DNA from 2 places in the Streptomyces sp. NPDC048192 genome. Region 1 is predicted to be linked to the other one. Evidence: riboswitches for the same ligand, from Rfam matches in the RefSeq annotation. Region 1 holds a riboswitch; the other holds the start of a gene.
What was found. A riboswitch is a leader RNA that binds a small molecule or an ion and turns the genes downstream of it on or off. The one in region 1 is predicted to bind glycine.

Region 1 (9,331 bases):
CCGGCTTGGCGAGACCGACCAGGGCGTTGAGGTTGGCGCCGTCGACGTACACCTGACCGCCGGCCTCGTGCACCCGGGCGCAGATGTCGGCGACGTGCTCCTCGAACACGCCGTGCGTGGACGGGTAGGTGATCATCAGCACCGCCAGCTCGTCGCGGTACTGCTCGATCTTCGCCCGCAGGTCCTCGACGTCGATCTCGCCGTCCTCGGCGGTCCTGACGACGACGACCCTCATGCCGGCCATCACGGCGCTGGCCGCGTTGGTGCCGTGCGCGGAGGACGGGATCAGGCAGACGGTGCGCTGCTCGTCGCCGTTGGCGCGGTGGTAGCCGCGTACGGCGAGCAGGCCGGCCAGTTCGCCCTGGGAGCCGGCGTTCGGCTGCAGGGAGACCTTGTCGTAGCCGGTGACCTCGGCGAGACGTTCCTCCAGCTCGCGGATGAGCGTGAGGTAGCCCTCGGCCTGCCCGGCGGGCGCGAAGGGGTGCAGCTGGCCGAACTCGGGCCAGGTGACCGGCTCCATCTCGGTGGTCGCGTTGAGCTTCATGGTGCAGGAGCCCAGCGGGATCATGCCGCGGTCGAGCGCGTAGTCGCGGTCGGCGAGCCGGCGCAGGTAGCGCAGCATCGCGGTCTCGGAGCGGTGCTGGTGGAAGACCGGGTGGGTGAGGTAGGCGTCGGTGCGCAGCAGCGCCTCGGGGAGGGTGTCCTCGGCGGTCGCGTCCAGTGCCTCGATGTCGGCCTCGACGCCGAACGCGGACCACACCGCGGCGAGCTGCGCACGCTTGGTGGTCTCGTCGCAGGCGATCGAGACGTGGTCGGCGTCGACGAGGTGCAGGTTGACGCCGTTGTCCCGGGCGGCGGCGGCGACCTGGGCGGCCTTGCCGGGCACGCGCGCGGTGACGGTGTCGAAGAACGCGCCGTGCACGATCTCCACGCCGGCGGCCTTCAGGCCCTCGGCGAGGAGGGTGGCGTACCGGTGCGTACGGCGGGCGATGGTCTTCAGGCCCTCCGGCCCGTGGTAGACGGCGTACATGCCGGCCATCACGGCGAGCAGCACCTGCGCGGTGCAGATGTTGCTGGTGGCCTTCTCGCGGCGGATGTGCTGCTCACGGGTCTGCAGGGCGAGGCGGTAGGCCTTGTTGCCGTCGGCGTCGACGGACACGCCCACGAGCCGGCCGGGCAGGCTGCGCGCGAACTTCTCGTGCACGGCCATGTAGCCGGCGTGCGGACCGCCGAAGCCCATCGGCACGCCGAAGCGCTGGGTGGTGCCGACGGCGATGTCGGCGCCCAGCTCGCCCGGAGAGGTGAGCAGGGTCAGCGCGAGCAGATCGGCGGCGACGGTGACCAGGGCGCCCAGCTCGTGCGCCTGGTCGATGACCGGCTTGATGTCGCGTACGGCGCCGGAGGCGCCCGGGTACTGGATCAGCACACCGTTGATCTCGCGCTCGGCGACCTCGGCCGGGATGCCCTCGGAGAGGTCGGCGACGACGACCTCGACGCCGGTCGGCTCCGCGCGGGTCTGGATGACGGCGATGGTCTGCGGCAGCGCGTCCGCGTCGACCAGGAAGAGGCCCTTCTTGTTCCTGCCCATGCGGCGGGAGAGCGCCATGGCCTCGGCGGCGGCGGTGCCCTCGTCCAGGAGGGAGGCGCCGGAGGTGGGCAGGCCGGTGAGCTCGGCGACCATGGTCTGGAAGTTCAGCAGCGCTTCGAGCCGGCCCTGGGAGATCTCCGGCTGGTACGGGGTGTAAGCCGTGTACCAGGCCGGGTTCTCCATGACGTTGCGCAGGATGACGGGCGGGGTGAACGTCCCGTAGTAGCCCAGGCCGATCATGGAGTCGAGGACCTGGTTGCGGTCGGCGAGCGCGCGCAGCTCGGCGAGCACCTCGGCCTCGGTGCGGGCGCCGGGCAGGTCGAGGGCGTCGGCGTTCTTGATCACATCGGGGACCGCCGCGGCGGTCAGCTCGTCCAGCGAGCCGTAGCCGACGTGCGCGAGCATCTTCGCCCGCGCCTCCTGGTCGGGCCCGATGTGACGCTGCTCGAACGGGATGCCCGCTTCGAGCTCCGAGAGCGGAATGCGGTGGGCGGTCATTGCGGAGGCCTCCTGGTCTGACGCGACCTTCGAGGGGCACCACTGCACGGGTGCCCGGACGGCCTCCCCCTCTGTCATCTCAACCTGAGAGCTTCACCGGGTCGCCCGAGGGCACCCGGTTTTCACCGTCGGTGAGAGCCGGTGCCGTCGGCACCCGCCCTGCTTTCCAGAGTGACCTCGTCCGTGCGGTACGTGAGCCTGAGAGATTCCGGGGAGGATTTGCTCCTTCGGCGCCTCCGAGGTGGTCGGAGGACTCTCCCGCACGGGGTCAGCAGCCGCTGTCAGCCTACCAGCGAGGCCAACGCCGGGGCCCTCGAGTGGCCGCCTGACTGATTCTGCTCTTTTGTAGTGCTTACGGATGAGTTGCGACCAAGTGGAGGGAGACGGACCGTGCAGACCGAGATCGATCCGCGCAACCTGATCGGCCGCAAGGCGTTCGACCGCAACGGCACCAAGATCGGCACGATCGACGAGGTGTACCTCGACGACGCGACCGGCGTCCCCGAATGGGCGGCCATACGCACCGGACTGTTCTCCCGCGACGCCTTCGTCCCCCTGGAACCGAGCGAACTGGTGGAAGGCTCCCTCCACGTCCCCTTCGACCGCGCCCTGATCAAGGACGCCCCCGACTTCGGCGTGGGCCGCCACCTCTCCCCCGAACAGGAACTCCAGCTCTACCACCACTACGGCCTCGACGTGGTCTCACCCCCGGTCCCGGACCACGACTTCGGCAAACTGGCGGGCTCCGAGGAGACCTGAAGGACGGCGTCCGAGACCAGCGGCAACGGATCGGCCGACTCCAGCGCAGGATCGTCGACGGAAAACGTCCGCACCCGCCCCGGAGGGGACTGCGGCGTCTCGAACCGCACCGTCACCCGGCCCAGCCCGCTCCCCTGGACCCAGCCGTGCCCGTACTCCGCGTGCCTGACGTCCTGGCCGGCCCGCCAGGACCGCTCCTCCGGCTCCGGCCGCTCCAGCACGGCCGCGGCGTCCCCCTGCTCGGGCTCCTCGGCTTCGGGCACCGGCATGGCCTGGGCGAACAGGTCCTCCTGGGTGTAGTCGGCGAGCCCGGAGACGCCCACGCCGAGCAGGCGTACCCCGCCCGTGGTGTCCACCGAGTCCAGCAGCCGCGCGGCCGCCTCCCGCACCACCGCCGGATCGTCGGTGGGCCCCCGCAGTGTCTCCGACCGGGTCAGCGTCGAGAAGTCGTACCGGCGCACCTTCAGCACGATGGTCCGCCCCGACAGCCCGGCTCCGCGCAGCCGCCCCACGCACCGGTCGGCGAGCCGCCGCACCTCCAGCCCGATCCGCAGCCGGTCGTGGATGTCCACGTCGTAGGTGTCCTCGACCGACACCGACTTCGCCTCGCGCTCGGCCACCACGGGCCGCTCGTCGTGGGCCAGGGCCATGGCGTACAGCGCCTGCCCGTGCGCCTTTCCCAGCAGCCGTACCAGCTCGTCCTCGCCCGCCTCGGCCAGTTCCTCGACCGTGGTGATGCCGGCCCTGCGCAGATGGTCCCCGGTGGCCGGCCCCACCCCCGGCAGGGTCCGCACCGGCATCGGCCCCAGCAGCGCCCGCTCGGAGCCCGGCTCGATCACCACCAGCCCGTCCGGCTTGGCCTGCTCGGAGGCGATCTTGGCGAGCATCTTGGAGGCGGCGAGCCCCACCGATCCGGTGAGCCCGGTGACCGCCCGGATGTCCGCGCGCAGCTTGGTCCCGGCCAGCCGCGCCGACTCCTCGTCCCAGGCCGTCCCACCGGCCTCGAGGTCCACGAACGCCTCGTCCAGGCTGAGCGGCTCCACCAGCGGCGACAGCTGCCGCAGCAGCGCCATCACCTGCTCGCTGATCTCCCGGTACAGGGCGAACCGCGGCACCAGATACGCCGCGTTGGGCGCCAGCCGGCGCGCCTGGGCCATGGGCATCGCCGAGTGGACCCCGAAGACCCGCGCCTCGTACGACGCGGTGGCCACCACCCCGCGCGGACCGAGCCCGCCCACGACGACCGCTTTCCCGCGCAGGCTCGGCTTCGACGCCTGCTCCACCGAGGCGTAGAAGGCATCCATGTCGAGATGCAGGATCGTGGGCGCGTTTCTCACATCTCCGATGCTGCACCACGGCACTGACAATGCCGTGGCGCAGTCGGACGCCCGGTGGGCCGGGGCTCAGACCGCCCGGTTGCGGCGGCGTGCCAGCTCGTCCGCGGGGTTGTGCCCGACGAGGGTCTCGCCGGTGTCGATGCGCTCGCCGTGCAGCTGCGAGAGCGCGCTTTCCACGTCGCGCCAGACCACCCCGACGGCGATCCCGAAGATGCCCTGACCGCCCTGGAGCAGGGCGTGGACCTCGTCGGGCGAGGTGCACTCGTACACCGTGGCGCCGTCGCTCATCAGCGTCATCCGCTCCAGGTCGCGGAAACCGCGTTCCCTGAGGTGCTGCACGGCCGTGCGGATGTTCTGCAGCGAGACCCCGGTGTCCAGGAACCGCTTGACGATCTTCAGGACGACGACGTCCCGGAAGCTGTACAGCCGCTGTGTCCCCGAGCCGTAGGCGGGCCGCACGCTCGGCTCGACCAGGCCGGTGCGCGCCCAGTAGTCGAGCTGCCGGTAGGTGATGCCGGCGGCCGCGCAGGCCGTCGGCCCCCGGTAGCCGATCTGTTCCGACGTCATGGAAGCCGCCCCTCCGCCGTTCGGCACCACCGTCGGCCGCTGCGGAGCGTGATCCACCGCGCTGCTGTGAACCGGGTACGGCCCGTTCTCCCCGAAGCCGCGCACGGGAGCACCCCCAGCCGTACCGTCGCCGCTGGTTCTCACGCCGACCTCCGTCCTTGACCTGCCTTCACGACGGTAGGCAGTCACCAGGGGTGCGTCAACGATCGCCACACTCGGCACGCCGAGTGATAATCACCCTAGGAGTGGTTTCCCGTGCCCCACCGCGGGGAAAGGCTAGCCGAATGCGCTCGGGGGAACGCCTAGGACGCTCTCAAAGGCCGATGGCACATGCCCGGCGACCGGGCTCGGCCGGGGCGCTTCCCCCGCGTATCCGGGTCGGCGCCGGCCGGCCGTTCCACGCTCACGCACGGCTCAGCTCACCGGTTGCCCGCGCTCACTGATTGCCCGTGCTCACTGGTTGCTCGTACCGAAGTCCTCGGGCGAGATCTGGTCGAGGAACTCGCGGAACTTCTCCACCTCGTCCTCCTGCTCGTCCGGAATGGCGATGCCGGCGTCGTCCAGCACCGTGTCACTGCCGTAGATCGGCGTTCCGGTGCGCAGGGCCAGCGCTATGGCATCGGAGGGACGGGCGCTGACCTCGACCCCGCTGGCGAAGACCAGCTCCGCGTAGAAGACGCCCTCCCGCAGATCGGTGATGCGTACCTCGGTCAGCTCCTGGCCCACGGCCTCCAGCACGTCCTTGAACAGGTCGTGGGTCAGCGGCCTGGCGGGGGCCATGCCCTGCTGGGCGAACGCGATCGCCGTCGCCTCTCCCGGCCCGATCCAGATGGGGAGGTAACGGTCACCTCCCACTTCGCGCAGGAGCACGATCGGTTGGTTGGAGGGCATTTCGACCCGGACACCTACGACATCGAGCTCGTTCACACAGCAACCCTAGGCCGTGCCCGGGACGTTTGGGTAGTCGGGCCGGGAACAGGTGGCCGATCCGGGTCGCCGGCGGACCCGGCGTTCAGGGCAGCCGGACCCCGAGGGCGGTCTGCACCAGCGCCGCGTGCAGCTTCACCGTGAGCGCCGCCAGCTCCTTGGCACGGGCCTCGGCGTGTGCCCTGGTCTGCGGGTTGCGGTGGCGCCTGAGCGGGGCCACGACCTGCTCCACGAGCCCGGCCTCGCGCTCGGCGGCGGCCTTCATCACCCGAAGGTGGCGTGGCTCGATGCCGTACCGGCCCAGTTCGGCGATGAGGGAGGCCACGGTGACCGCCTCGGCGTCGTAGGCGCCGTCCTGGAGCGGAGCGATGAGGCCGTACGACTCCCACTCCTTCAGGTCCGCCTCGTCGATCTCCGCGGCCGCCAGCAGCTCGGACCTGCCCACCCGGGCCACCGTGGGCGCACCGGACGGCTCCGGGACGTCCTCACCGGTGCGCTGGCGCCCCACCAGGGGCAGCTGGACGGCCTCGCCGCGCTCCATGGCGTCCAGATGCTCGCGGATCACCTTGAGCGGCAGATAGTGGTCCCGCTGCATCCTGAGCACATGCGCCAGCCGCTCGACGTCCCTGGCGCTGAACTTGCGGTATCCCGCGGGGCTCCGCTGCGGCTCGATGAGCCCCTCCGACTCCAGGAAGCGGATCTTGGAGACGGTGACTTCGGGGAACTCGTCGCGCAGCACGTTCAGCACCGTGCCGATGCTCATCAGCCCGCTGTCCCTGGCGGCGGTACCGCTTCCGGCACCGCCGCTCGGTGTGTGAAGCATGGACCTTCCCTGGGGGTTCCCCCCGGACACCGGTCCGGGGGCGGGTCAGATGCCCTGCCGGCTCGCGTAGAACACCAGCCGGTACTTGCCGATCTGCACCTCGTCACCGTTCGACAGCGCGACCTGGTCGATCCGCTCGCGGTTGACGTACGTGCCGTTCAGACTGCCGACGTCGGCCACGGTGAACGAGCCGTCCGGGGAGCGGCGGAACTCCACATGGCGACGCGAGACCGTCACGTCGTCCAGGAAGATGTCGCTCTGCGGGTGGCGGCCTGCCGTGGTCAGATCGCTGTCCAGCAGGAAGCGGCTGCCCGAGTTCGGGCCGCGGCGCACCACCAGCAGCGCCGAGCCCATCGGCAGCGCGTCCACCGCGGCCTGCGCCTCCGGCGAGAGCATCGGCATCTGCGTCTGGCCGGTGACCTCGGCGTCGTACGCCTCCAGGCCGGAGATCGAGATCGTGGACGTCGTCTCGGACGCGCGCTCCGGCGCCACCCCCGGGCGCAGCGGCGCTCCGCAGTTGGAGCAGAAGCGGGCGTTCTGCGCGTTGCGGTTGCCGCACCTCGTACACACCAGGACCGACATGGACGGATCCTCCTGCGGCTGCCCCGCCGGGGCGTTGGACGCGTACGGACCGGGGGCGTACCCTCCACCCGCACCCGAGGCTGACGGTTGCCCGAAACCTATGCCGCCGGACTGGGCAGGGTCAACCGACGCCCCGCCCTGACCTCCGGAAATGTCACCGCCCGGACCAGCGACCTGGTCCCGGAACAGCGGGCGCTGGCCCTCCGCGTCAGGCTGTGCGCGGTGTCGAGCGGTCGCGTTGTCGCTGCCCTCTCGCGCGCTCTTGCCGAACAACTTCGCAAACAACTTCACGGGCGATTCCCCTTGACCGAAACAGACCCGCCCGTGGGGCAGGACGAACCCTGATTGCCTACACCGGCCGAGCCGGACATTCTCACAACGTCCGTAACCACCAGACAGTTTCCACCACGCACCACCGCTTCGGTGCGCCGACCCCCCGCAACCTCATGCCCCTGCCGGACGTCCCCCATGCACCGCCGGTTCACTGGGAGGACGACCGAGCGTAGTCAGGCCGCTTCGCCTGTCGCAAGGCATCCACGACGATCTTGCCGGACTGCTGGACCGTCACCGTGGCCTGCTCCTTCTCCAGGGTCTGCACCACGCCTCCCGGGATGTTCAGCGCCGGCTCCAGGTCCTGCGGCTTGCCGATGACCTTGAAACGATAAGGGGCGTTGATCTTGTTCCCGTCGACTCCCACGCCGTTGCCGGAGTCGGTGAAGTAGGTGTTCGCGACGACCCGGACCCCGTTCACCTGCATCGCCTCCGCACCGGCCGCGCGCAACTCCTGGATCGCGTCGAGCAGCATGTCAGCCTTGACCGTCCCCTTCGTGTCCTCGATCGTCATCGTGATGCCGGGACCCTGCGCGGCCACGGTGCCCGCCAGGATGCCGAGTTGTCTCTCCTTCTCGGCGGTCTGCCTGCGCGCCTCCGCGGCCCGGTCGGAGCTGCTCTGCAGCTCCTGACGCTGCTTCTCGAGTCCCTGCTTCTCGTCCTCAAGACGCTGAGTACGCGAATCCAGTTCATCGAGGATGCGCACAAGATCCTCCTGGCGTGCCCCGCGCAGCGCGCTGTCGGTGTCGCTGTTGGAGGCCACCTGCACGGCCAGCCCGAAGCCGAGCCCGAACAGGAGCACGGCGACGATGAGTTGCGCCCGGGTGAAACGCGGCGGCCACAGGCCCTTGCCCAGCCGCTGCCGGCCGGTCAGCGGCTGGTCCCCCTGCTCCTCCTCGGGGGCCGGCTCGGGTGCCCGTGCGGGCACCTCCTCGGGCAGTTCCTTGCGGAGCCGGTTCTCCGGCCGCTCCGGCTGCTCCGGCCGGTTCTCCGGCTGCTCCGGCCGGTTCTCCGGCTGCTCCTGCCGCTTCGGTTGCTCGGGCCGCTCGGGCAGCCCGGACCGCTCGCTCGGCCGGTTCCGCTCGCTCGGCCGGCTCGCCTGGTTCCGCTCGTCGTGCTCGTTGTGCTCGCTCATCGGTGTCACGCCCGGAACACGTGTCGCCGGATCGCCGCGGCGTTGGAGAAGATCCGGATGCCGAGGACCACCACGACGCCCGTGGACAGCTGCGCGCCCACGCCCAACTTGTCGCCGAGGAACACGATCAGCGCGGCGACGACCACGTTCGACAGGAACGACACCACGAAGACCTTGTCGTCGAAGATGCCGTCCAGCATGGCCCGCAGACCGCCGAAGACGGCGTCCAGCGCGGCGACGACGGCGATCGGCAGATACGGCTCGACAACCGCCGGAACCTCGGGCCGGACCAACAGGCCGGCCACGACTCCCACGACGAGGCCCAGTACGGCGATCACGATGTGCCCTTCTCAGTCTTCTCGGTGCTCGGCTGTGCAGTACGTACGATCACGCTCGGCGCGGCGGGCAACCGCAGGTCGCCCTGGGCGGAGATGGAGGCCCGGATGCCGAAGTTCTGTTCCAGGGCGTGCAGGTACAGGCCGTCGGCGCTGTCCTGGAACGTGGTGGCGAGCCTTTTCCCGTCCCCCACCGCCAGCACCGTGTACGGCGGCACCAGCGGCCTGTTGTCGACCAGTATCGCGTCTCCCGCGGCCCTGATCGCGGACAGGGCGGTCAACCGCTGTCCGTTGATCGAGACGGCCTCCGCCCCGGACGCCCACAGTCCGTTGACCACGCGCTGCATGTCCCGGTCACGGACCCGGCCGGTGTCGGAGAACCCCGAGGTCTCGCGCGGATTGGTGCCGTCACCGCCCGTGCTGGCCTCCTTGGCGTCGTCGACGACGAGC
Region 2 (9,331 bases), on a different contig from region 1:
GGGAAGATCGGCTGCCGGACGCGGGCATCACCGCGCTCCTCTCCCGAACCGGGCGGTCGTCAAGGCTAGTTGAGGGCGCGCGACAGCGTTGTGGCCCAGGTCACAGCACCCGGGTGCTCAGTAGGAGCGGGGTCCCGTGTAGCCGAATCCGGGGCCGGCCGCGGGCGCCGGCGCCGCGTGCGCCTCGCGGTCGTAGAAGGGGCGGGCGTTGGCCCGCATCCACATCACGACCGGGTCGTAGTCGTCGGTCATCACGACCGTCGACACCGGCAGGCCCTCCGGGACCGCCCCGACGGACTGCTGCATCATCGCGCGCACCGAGTCCACGGCGGCCGGGGAGGTGTCGTACACGTCCAGGCCGATGGCGAGGTACGGCGCGCCGAGCGCCGGCTGCACCCAGGCGCGGCGCAGGGAGCGCAGGGCCGGGGTGCGGTGGGCGTTCTGCGCGAGGAGGGCGTAGAACTGCGGGACCTCGATGCCGGGTTCGCTCAGCCGGAGCGGTCCCGCGGGCTGGCGGTCCAGCCCGGTGGCGATCCGGCGCAGGTCCAGCCACGGGATGCCGACGCCGCCGCCCGGGGCGTGCGGGTTCAGCCACAGGCCGTAGTGGTCGGGGTAGAGGGTGCGGGCCACGTCGAGCCCGTCGACGACCTCGTACGACCGGTTCCAGCCGCTGGCCGACAGCTCCTGGGCGGAGGTGACGCAGGGGGCGTACTGGAAGCCGTCGACCTCCATGTTTCCGTACTGGGCGTCCGGGGAGCCGGCGTGGCCGTGCCACAGCAGCATCCAGATCTGGCCGGCGGAGGGCGTGGCGAGGGCGCGGAGCAGGGCCTCGTAGGCGTCGTAGCGGCCGGGGGTGACCTGGCGCAGCGCGTGTTCCACGCTGACGCTGCCGCTGTGGCTCGCGCTCACCTGTCGTGCCCTTCTCTTTTCTGTGCCCCGCGTTCGGGGACAGCTTAAGCGCCCACCGGGGTGCCGCCCCGGGTGCGTGCACGGGTGCCGGTCCCCCGTGGCCGCTCGCTCCCCTTCGGGCGCCTCAGTGGCCGTACTGATAGAAGGGGCGGACCCTCGCCTTCATCCATTCGGCCACCGGGTCGTCCGTGACGTCCAGCAGGACCAGGTTGACCGGCCACTTGACCGGGATTTTGCCGAGGGCTCTGCCGAGGGCCTGGAGGGGCAGGGCGCGCAGGTCGCCCTCCCACTGGGAGAGTTCGACGCCCACGAACATGACCGGCTCGTCGGTCTCGATCGCGGCCAGGCAGCGGCGGGCGGTGCGGACCACGCCGGTCCCGGCGAACTCGGCGGACGCGGCGGAGAGGAAGTCGACCGGGTCGTCCTGCCAGTCGGGCTCGAAGAGCCGGACCCGGCCGCCGGTGTTCGGGCCGTCCAGCGGGGTGCGGCCGGCCCGGCACAGCTCGGCCACCGCCGCCGGCGGCAGCGGGATGCCGACCAGCGCGTCGGGGTTGACGGCGATGCCGATCTGCGGGGGCAGACCGCGGGCGAACTCCACGGCGGGCGCGATGGTGTACGCCATGTGGGAGCCGGCCGCCTGGCGCAGCTGCTCCTCGGAGCTGAACACCGGGACGTACGCCTGGCCGTCGATGTCCAGCGAGGGCAGGTCCAGCGGGCCGCTGTCCGGGCCGCCGCCGTTGGGCAGCGGGATCCACAGCAGGCTGCGGCCCAGCACCTCGATGATCCGGCCGGCCGCGGCGGGCATGCCGAGGGAGGCCGAGAGCACCTCCTCCAGTTCGTTGCCGGGCCAGCCGCCGTGCGGCTGGGGGTGCGCTTGTGCCGGGAAGTCCGCGGGAATGTCCGCCGGGAAGTCCATCTGCCTACCGCCTGCTGGGAACCACTGCTGTGCCATGAAGGCTAGCGGGTGGCTGTGACAGTGCCTCACCTTCGGACGTCCGTTCGCCGGCCTCACGCGGTGAAGGCGATCCGGTGCAGGGCGTTCGCCGCGGGCCGGTCCAGCAGGGTCGCCGAGCCGCAGCCGGCGGGCGGCTCGCCCGCCTCGACCGCGGCGATCAGCCGGGCGGTCGTACGGCGGTGGCGGCGGAAGGCGTGGGCGGAGACGCCCCGGCCGCGCTCGCGCTGGCCCTCGCGGGCGGTAGCGGGGGTCACGTCGAGCAGCAGCAGGTGGAGGGCGGCGCCACGGCGGCGGGCCTCGCGGGCGAGCCAGCGGCGCACCCAGGGCTGGGTGCCGCAGTCGTGCACGACGACACCCTCGCCGGTGCGCAGGGCTCGGCGCAGAGCCGCGTAGTGGGCGAGGCGGACCAGGGGGCGGTACAGGGCGTACGGGAGGAGACGGGGGGTGCGGGCGTCCCAGCGGTCGCGGGTGTCCTGGGAGTCGACGCGGGGGCCGGTGACCGCCCGCCGCATCAGAGTGGACTTGCCGCTGCCGGGCAGGCCGGTGATCACGACCAGGTCGCGGGGGCCGAAGAGCAGGGCGCGCGGGCCGCGGCCGGCGCGGTCGCGCAGGTCGCGGACGACGGGGGCCGGGGCGGAGCGCTGCTTCGGCACCGTGATGCCGGTGGTGGCGGCGGTGGCGGCGTACGCCGGGGTCCTGTTCACCGTGATCGTCCTCCCCTGTCGCTTCGGTAATCTTCCTGCCCGCAACGCGTAAAGGGAAGGTAATGGGCGATGTCGTCGGTGCGGTCCGCGCCCTGCCACAGGTCGGTTACAAATGCGCGCTCGGCGTGCGATGATGTGGCCGCCAACTGCATACCGGCCGCTTGAATCCGCGCGGGAGAGTCCCTGGCAGCACTGATGCCGGGGCGCCGAAGGAGCAAGTCCCTCCCTTGAATCTCTCAGGCCCCGTTACCGCGCGGGCGAGGCACATCTGAAAAGCGGGCCGCTCTACGCCAGTGGCTCCACCCAAGGTGCAAGCCGTGATCGCCCCCGTGGCGGTCCCGGCGAACCTCTCAGGTTCCGATGACAGATGGGGAGGAACGTTCCTCGCCCGTTCTGCTTTGCCCTGGGAGACGACCGACCGATGAGCAGCTCTGAACTCCGTCACACCGCGCTCGATGCCGTGCATCGGGCGCTCGGTGCGACGATGACCGACTTCGCCGGCTGGGACATGCCGCTGCGCTACGGCTCCGAGCGCGACGAGCACATCGCCGTGCGCACGAAGGCGGGTCTGTTCGACCTCTCCCACATGGGCGAGATCACCGTCACCGGCGACGGCGCCGCCGCCTTCCTGAACCACGCCCTGGTCGGCAACATCGCCTCCGTCGGCGTGGGCCGTGCCCGCTACACCATGATCTGCCGGGCCGACGGCGGCATCCTGGACGACCTGATCGTCTACCGGCTCGCCGAGACCGAGTACATGGTCGTCGCCAACGCCTCCAACGCCCAGGTGGTGCTGGACGCCCTCACCGAGCGCGCCGCCGGCTTCGACGCCGAGGTCCGCGACGACCGGGACGCCTACGCGCTGATCGCCGTCCAGGGCCCCGAGTCCCCCGGCATCCTGAAGTCCCTCACCGACGCCGACCTCGACGGCCTGAAGTACTACGCCGGCCTGCCCGGCACCGTCGCCGGCGTCCCGGCCCTGATCGCCCGCACCGGCTACACCGGCGAGGACGGCTTCGAGCTGTTCGTGAAGCCCGAGCACGCCGTCGAGCTGTGGCAGGCGCTGACCAAGGCCGGCGAGGGCGCCGGTCTCGTCCCCTGCGGCCTGTCCTGCCGGGACACCCTGCGCCTGGAGGCGGGCATGCCGCTGTACGGGCACGAGCTGACCACCGGGCTGACCCCCTTCGACGCCGGGCTCGGCCGCGTGGTGAAGTTCGACAAGGAGGGCGACTTCGTCGGGCGCGAGGCGCTCGAGCAGGCCGCGGCCAAGGCTCAGGAGAACCCTCCGCGGGTCCTCGTCGGCCTCGTCGCCCAGGGCCGCCGCGTCCCGCGCGCCGGGTACGCCGTCGTCGCGGGCGGCGAGGTGATCGGCGAGGTCACCTCCGGCGCCCCCTCCCCCACCCTGGGCAAGCCGATCGCCATGGCGTACGTCGACGCGGCGCACGCGGCGCCGGGCACCGAGGGCGTCGGCGTGGACATCCGGGGCAGCCACGAGCCGTACGAGGTCGTGGCGCTGCCGTTCTACAAGCGCCAGAAGTAGACACTGAGCGCGGCCACTGTGTGACCCCGCGCACGTCACCGCTGCCCACAGCGGCTCCAGCAGTCCCCCCGTCATCATCACTCCCGCGCGTACAGGAGAATTCAGGCCATGAGCAACCCCCAGCAGCTGCGCTACAGCAAGGAGCACGAGTGGCTGTCGCCCGCCGAGGACGGCGTGTCGACGGTCGGCATCACCGAGTTCGCGGCGAACGCGCTCGGCGACGTCGTCTACGCCCAGCTCCCCGAGGTCGGCTCCACGGTGTCCGCGGGCGAGACCTGCGGCGAGCTGGAGTCCACCAAGTCGGTCTCCGACCTGTACTCGCCGGTCACCGGTGAGATCACCGAGATCAACGAGGACGTCGTCAACGACCCGTCGCTGGTGAACTCGGCCCCCTTCGAGGGCGGCTGGCTGTTCAAGGTGCGCGTAACGGAGGAGCCGGCCGACCTGCTCTCCGCCGACGAGTACACCGCCCAGAACGCCGGCTGAGGAGTCGTAGCCGTATGACCGTCCTGAACACGCCCCTGCACGAGCTGGACCCGGAGATCGCCGCCGCGGTCGACGCCGAGCTCGGCCGCCAGCAGTCCACGCTGGAGATGATCGCCTCCGAGAACTTCGCGCCGCTCGCGGTGATGGAGGCGCAGGGCTCCGTCCTCACCAACAAGTACGCCGAGGGCTACCCCGGCCGCCGCTACTACGGCGGCTGCGAGCACGTCGACGTCGCCGAGCAGATCGCCATCGACCGGGTCAAGGAGCTGTTCGGCGCCGAGTACGCCAACGTCCAGCCCCACTCCGGCGCCTCCGCCAACCAGGCGGCCCTGTTCGCCCTCGCCCAGCCCGGGGACACCATCCTCGGCCTGGACCTGGCGCACGGCGGGCACCTCACCCACGGCATGCGCCTGAACTTCTCCGGCAAGCAGTTCGACGTGGTCGCCTACCACGTGGACGCCGCCACCGGCCTGGTCGACATGGCCGAGGTCGAGCGGCTCGCCAAGGAGCACCGCCCGAAGGTGATCATCGCCGGCTGGTCGGCGTACCCGCGCGAGCTGGACTTCGCCGCCTTCCGCCGGATCGCCGACGAGGTCGAGGCGTACCTGTGGGTCGACATGGCGCACTTCGCCGGCCTGGTCGCGGCGAGCCTGCACGCCAACCCGGTGCCGTACGCCGACGTGGTGACCTCCACCACGCACAAGACGCTCGGCGGTCCGCGCGGCGGCATCATCCTGGCCCGTGGCAAGGACTTCGCGAAGAAGCTGAACTCCTCCGTCTTCCCCGGCTTCCAGGGCGGTCCGCTGGAGCACGTGATCGCCGCCAAGGCGGTCTCCTTCAAGGTCGCCGCCTCGGAGGAGTTCAAGGAGCGCCAGCGTCGTACCGTGGAGGGTGCCCGCATCCTCGCCGAGCGCCTGACGGCGGCGGACGCCCGTGAGGCCGGGGTGAACGTCCTGTCCGGCGGCACGGACGTGCACCTGATCCTCGTCGACCTGCGCGACTCGGAGCTGGACGGGCAGCAGGCCGAGGACCGGCTCCACGAGGTCGGGATCACGGTCAACCGCAACGCGGTCCCGAACGACCCGCGGCCCCCGATGGTGACGTCCGGGCTGCGGATCGGCACGCCCGCCCTCGCGACCCGCGGCTTCACCGCCGAGGACTTCGCCGAGGTCGCGGACGTGATCGCCGAGGCGCTGAAGCCGTCGTACGACGCGGAGGCCCTCAAGGCGCGCGTGAAGGCGCTCGCCGACAAGCACCCGCTGTACCCGGGCCTGAACAAGTAGTCCCGGCGAAGCAAGTCCCCGGTGGGGCGCCCGAGGCCGGACCGGCGAGGGCGCCCCGCCATCCCCCTGTTCCTGAGGAGTGACCGTGGCCATCTCGGTCTTCGACCTGTTCTCGATCGGCATCGGCCCGTCCAGCTCCCACACGGTCGGCCCGATGCGCGCCGCGCGCATGTTCGCCCGCCGGCTGCGCAACGAAGACCTGCTGCCCTCCGTGGCCTCCCTGCGCTGCGAGCTGTACGGCTCCCTCGGCGCCACCGGCCACGGCCACGGCACCCCGAAGGCGGTCCTGCTCGGCCTGGAGGGCGCGTCCCCGCGCACCGTGGACGTGGAGACGGCGGACGAGCGGGTGGAGAGGATCAAGCAGGCGGGCCGGATCTCGCTGCTGGCCGAGCACGAGATCGCCTTCGACTTCGACAAGGACCTCGTGCTGCACCGCCGCAAGGCCCTGCCGTACCACGCCAACGGCATGACCCTGTGGGCGTACGACGCCTCCGGCGCCGAGCTGCTGACGAAGACGTACTACTCGGTCGGCGGCGGCTTCGTCGTGGACGAGGACGCGGTCGGCGCGGACCGGATCAAGCTGGACGACACGGTCCTGAAGTACCCCTTCCGCACGGGCGACGAGCTGCTGCGCCTGACCAAGGAGACGGGCCTGTCGATCTCCTCCCTGATGCTGGAGAACGAGCGGGCCTGGCGCACCGAGGACGAGATCCGCGCGGGCCTGCTGGAGATCTGGCGGGTGATGCGCGAGTGCGTGCAGCGCGGCCTGTCCCGCGAGGGCATCCTGCCCGGCGGCCTGAAGGTCCGCCGCCGCGCGGCGGTCTCCGCCCGTCAGCTGCGCGCCGAGGGCGACCCGCTGGCCCACGCCATGGAGTGGATCACGCTCTACGCGATGGCGGTGAACGAGGAGAACGCGGCCGGGGGCCGCGTGGTGACCGCCCCGACGAACGGCGCGGCCGGCATCATCCCGGCCGTCCTGCACTACTACATCAACTTCGTGCCCGGCGCCGACGAGGACGGCGTGGTCCGCTTCCTGCTGGCCGCCGGCGCGATCGGCATGCTCTTCAAGGAGAACGCCTCCATCTCCGGCGCCGAGGTCGGCTGCCAGGGCGAGGTCGGCTCCGCCTGCTCCATGGCCGCGGGCGCGCTGGCCGAGGTCCTCGGCGGCTCCCCCGAGCAGGTGGAGAACGCCGCGGAGATCGGCATGGAGCACAACCTCGGCCTGACCTGCGACCCGGTCGGCGGCCTGGTGCAGATCCCGTGCATCGAGCGCAACGGCATGGCCGCGGTGAAGGCGGTCACCGCCGCGAAGATGGCCATGCGCGGCGACGGCTCGCACAAGGTGTCCCTGGACAAGGTCATCAAGACGATGAAGGACACCGGCGCGGACATGTCCGTGAAGTACAAGGAGACGGCACGGGGCGGGCTGGCGGTCAACATCATCGAGTGCTGAGCCGGACCGCGCTCAGGTGCCGGCCAGCAGCAGGTCCTCTCCCGTCGACGGGCGCAGGCCGTCAGGGCGGCCGGTGAAGTAGCGGTCGGCGAGCGCGGTGCCCGGGACGTGCCGGGCCTCCTTCAAGCCGGCCGCGCGGGCCAGGGCGAGCATCTCGTCCGGGGCGTAGAAGCTGAGGAACGGCGTGCCGGAGGCCCGGGCGCCGTCCTGGCTCGCCCGCAGGCCGCGGCGGTCGGGCTCGGCCACCAGCTCTTCCGGGAGCAGGAAGGTCATGGCGAGGGTCGAGCCCGGTGCGAAGCCCGCGATCCGGCGCAGGGTGGCCGCCGTGGCCTCCTCGGTGAGGTACATGCTGACGCCCGCGGAGGCGACGACCGCGGGCCGGCCGGGGTCGAACCCGGCCGCGGCGAGCCGGTCGGGCCAGCTGCCGGCGTCCGCCTCGAAGTCGACCGGCACCAGGTGCAGCCGATCGGGGATGCCGTAGCCGAGTTCGACGAGACGCCGGCGTTTCCAGTCCTGCGTGCCCGGCTGGTCGACCTCGAAGACGTGCATCCGGGACGCCGGCCCCCGCCTGCGCTGGGCGAAGGTGTCCAGACCGGCGCCGAGGAGGACGTACTGGTCCACGCCCCGGTCCGCCTGCTCGGCGACCAGGTCCTCGAGGAACCGGGCGCGGGCCACCATCGCGGCCCGGAATCCGCGGGTGGCCTCCGGGTCCATGTCCGGGCGGTCGCGCCAGCCGTCGCCCGGATCCACGAGCCGCAGGCCGATCTCGTCCTCCAGCACATGCGGCGGCGGGTCCACCAGGACGTGCATCGCCCGCCACAGGGCGCAGCGCACGGCGGTGTTGTCCGGCGTCTCCCGCGTCATCGCGTCACCTCCCGCCGGGGCCGCTTCGCCGCCGGGGCCTGCAGGCCCCACAGGCGTCCGTCGGGGTCGCGGACCGTCGTCGTCCGCGATGAACACGTACGGCCCTTCACCGTCGCGGACCCGATGTCCTCGGTCACCGTGTCAGGCCTCCATCCCGGTCGGCTGCTGTCGCGGTCCATGGGCGTCGGCGAGGTGGGCCCGCAGCGCGTCCGCGACCAGCGCCGGCTGTCAGCAATCTAGCCGCCCACGGAAAGGAACCCCCGCAACTCAAGAGCGGCTGATGTTCCTCCAGGGGCTACCGTGCAGTAACCGCTCACCCCTACGCTGCCGTCAACTCGGCTACAGCGAAAGGGAGTTGGGCTATGGGTGCGGTGAGACGGCTGGCGGCACTCGTGGGGGCCGCCGCTCTGGTGGCGGTGGGAGCGGGCAACGCCCACGCGGCGGCGCCGAAGTTCTCCCAGACGACGGCGATCGGCACGCACAACGCGTACGACAAGTCCAAGTACACCTACTTCGCCCAGGCGTTGGACTCGGGCGCCTCGCTGCTCGAGATCGACGTCTACGCGGACAGCATCAGCAAGCGCTGGCGGGTGAGCCACAGCAACCCGTGGGGCGACGACAACAACTGCGAGACCGCGAAGACCCCGGGCCAGCTGTACAGCACCAGCCGCGACCAGGACTTCGGCAGCTGCCTGGACAACATCGCGGCCTGGAACCAGCTCCACCCCGACCACCCGCCGATCGTCTTCAAGATCGAGATGAAGGTCGGCTTCAACAACAACGTGGGGCTCGGACCGGACGAGTTCGACACGCTGATCAGCCAGAAGCTCGGCAGCAGCGTCTACAAGCCGGCCGACCTGCTCGGCGGCACCTACAGCACCCTGGACGCGGCCGCCAAGGCCGACGCCTGGCCGTCCCGTGACGCCCTCAAGGGCAAGTTCCTCTTCGAGGTCATCCCCGGCACCGTGGAGATGGACAACCCCTTCGACCACTACTGGACCGACCAGGAGTACGGCGACCATCTGCGCGACCTGTACGCGGCCGGGAACATCGCGCAGGCCCAGGCCTTCCCGGCGGTGCTGGGCGCGGCGAACGGCGACCCGCGGGCGACCCGCTGGACCTCCGACACCTCGATCC

Region 2: it holds a riboswitch for glycine, as region 1 does, so the genes downstream of both, gcvT (glycine cleavage system aminomethyltransferase GcvT) here and gcvP (aminomethyl-transferring glycine dehydrogenase) in region 1, are expected to answer to the same signal.

The regions. Positions count from the first base shown of each region.
Region 1 is NZ_JBIDAL010000002.1:569,574-578,904, forward strand. Features, by position in the region: gene gcvP (aminomethyl-transferring glycine dehydrogenase) at 1-2,086, opposite strand, end outside; glycine riboswitch at 2,263-2,357, opposite strand; gene ACGFZN_RS05510 (PRC-barrel domain-containing protein) at 2,477-2,845, shown strand; gene ACGFZN_RS05515 (DNA polymerase IV) at 2,770-4,182, opposite strand; gene ACGFZN_RS05520 (MerR family transcriptional regulator) at 4,249-4,893, opposite strand; gene ACGFZN_RS05525 (bifunctional nuclease family protein) at 5,203-5,676, opposite strand; gene ACGFZN_RS05530 (MerR family transcriptional regulator) at 5,762-6,499, opposite strand; gene ACGFZN_RS05535 (FHA domain-containing protein) at 6,545-7,372, opposite strand; gene ACGFZN_RS05540 (DUF881 domain-containing protein) at 7,563-8,546, opposite strand; gene ACGFZN_RS05545 (small basic family protein) at 8,552-8,884, opposite strand; gene ACGFZN_RS05550 (DUF881 domain-containing protein) at 8,881-9,331, opposite strand, start outside.
Region 2 is NZ_JBIDAL010000024.1:48,298-57,628, reverse strand. Features, by position in the region: gene ACGFZN_RS36525 (enhanced serine sensitivity protein SseB C-terminal domain-containing protein) at 118-909, opposite strand; gene ACGFZN_RS36520 (enhanced serine sensitivity protein SseB) at 1,034-1,825, opposite strand; gene ACGFZN_RS36515 (AAA family ATPase) at 1,918-2,568, opposite strand; glycine riboswitch at 2,731-2,830, shown strand; gene gcvT (glycine cleavage system aminomethyltransferase GcvT) at 2,990-4,108, shown strand; gene gcvH (glycine cleavage system protein GcvH) at 4,217-4,594, shown strand; gene glyA (serine hydroxymethyltransferase) at 4,609-5,877, shown strand; gene ACGFZN_RS36495 (L-serine ammonia-lyase) at 5,963-7,330, shown strand; gene ACGFZN_RS36490 (class I SAM-dependent methyltransferase) at 7,343-8,194, opposite strand; gene ACGFZN_RS36485 (phosphatidylinositol-specific phospholipase C domain-containing protein) at 8,557-9,331, shown strand, end outside.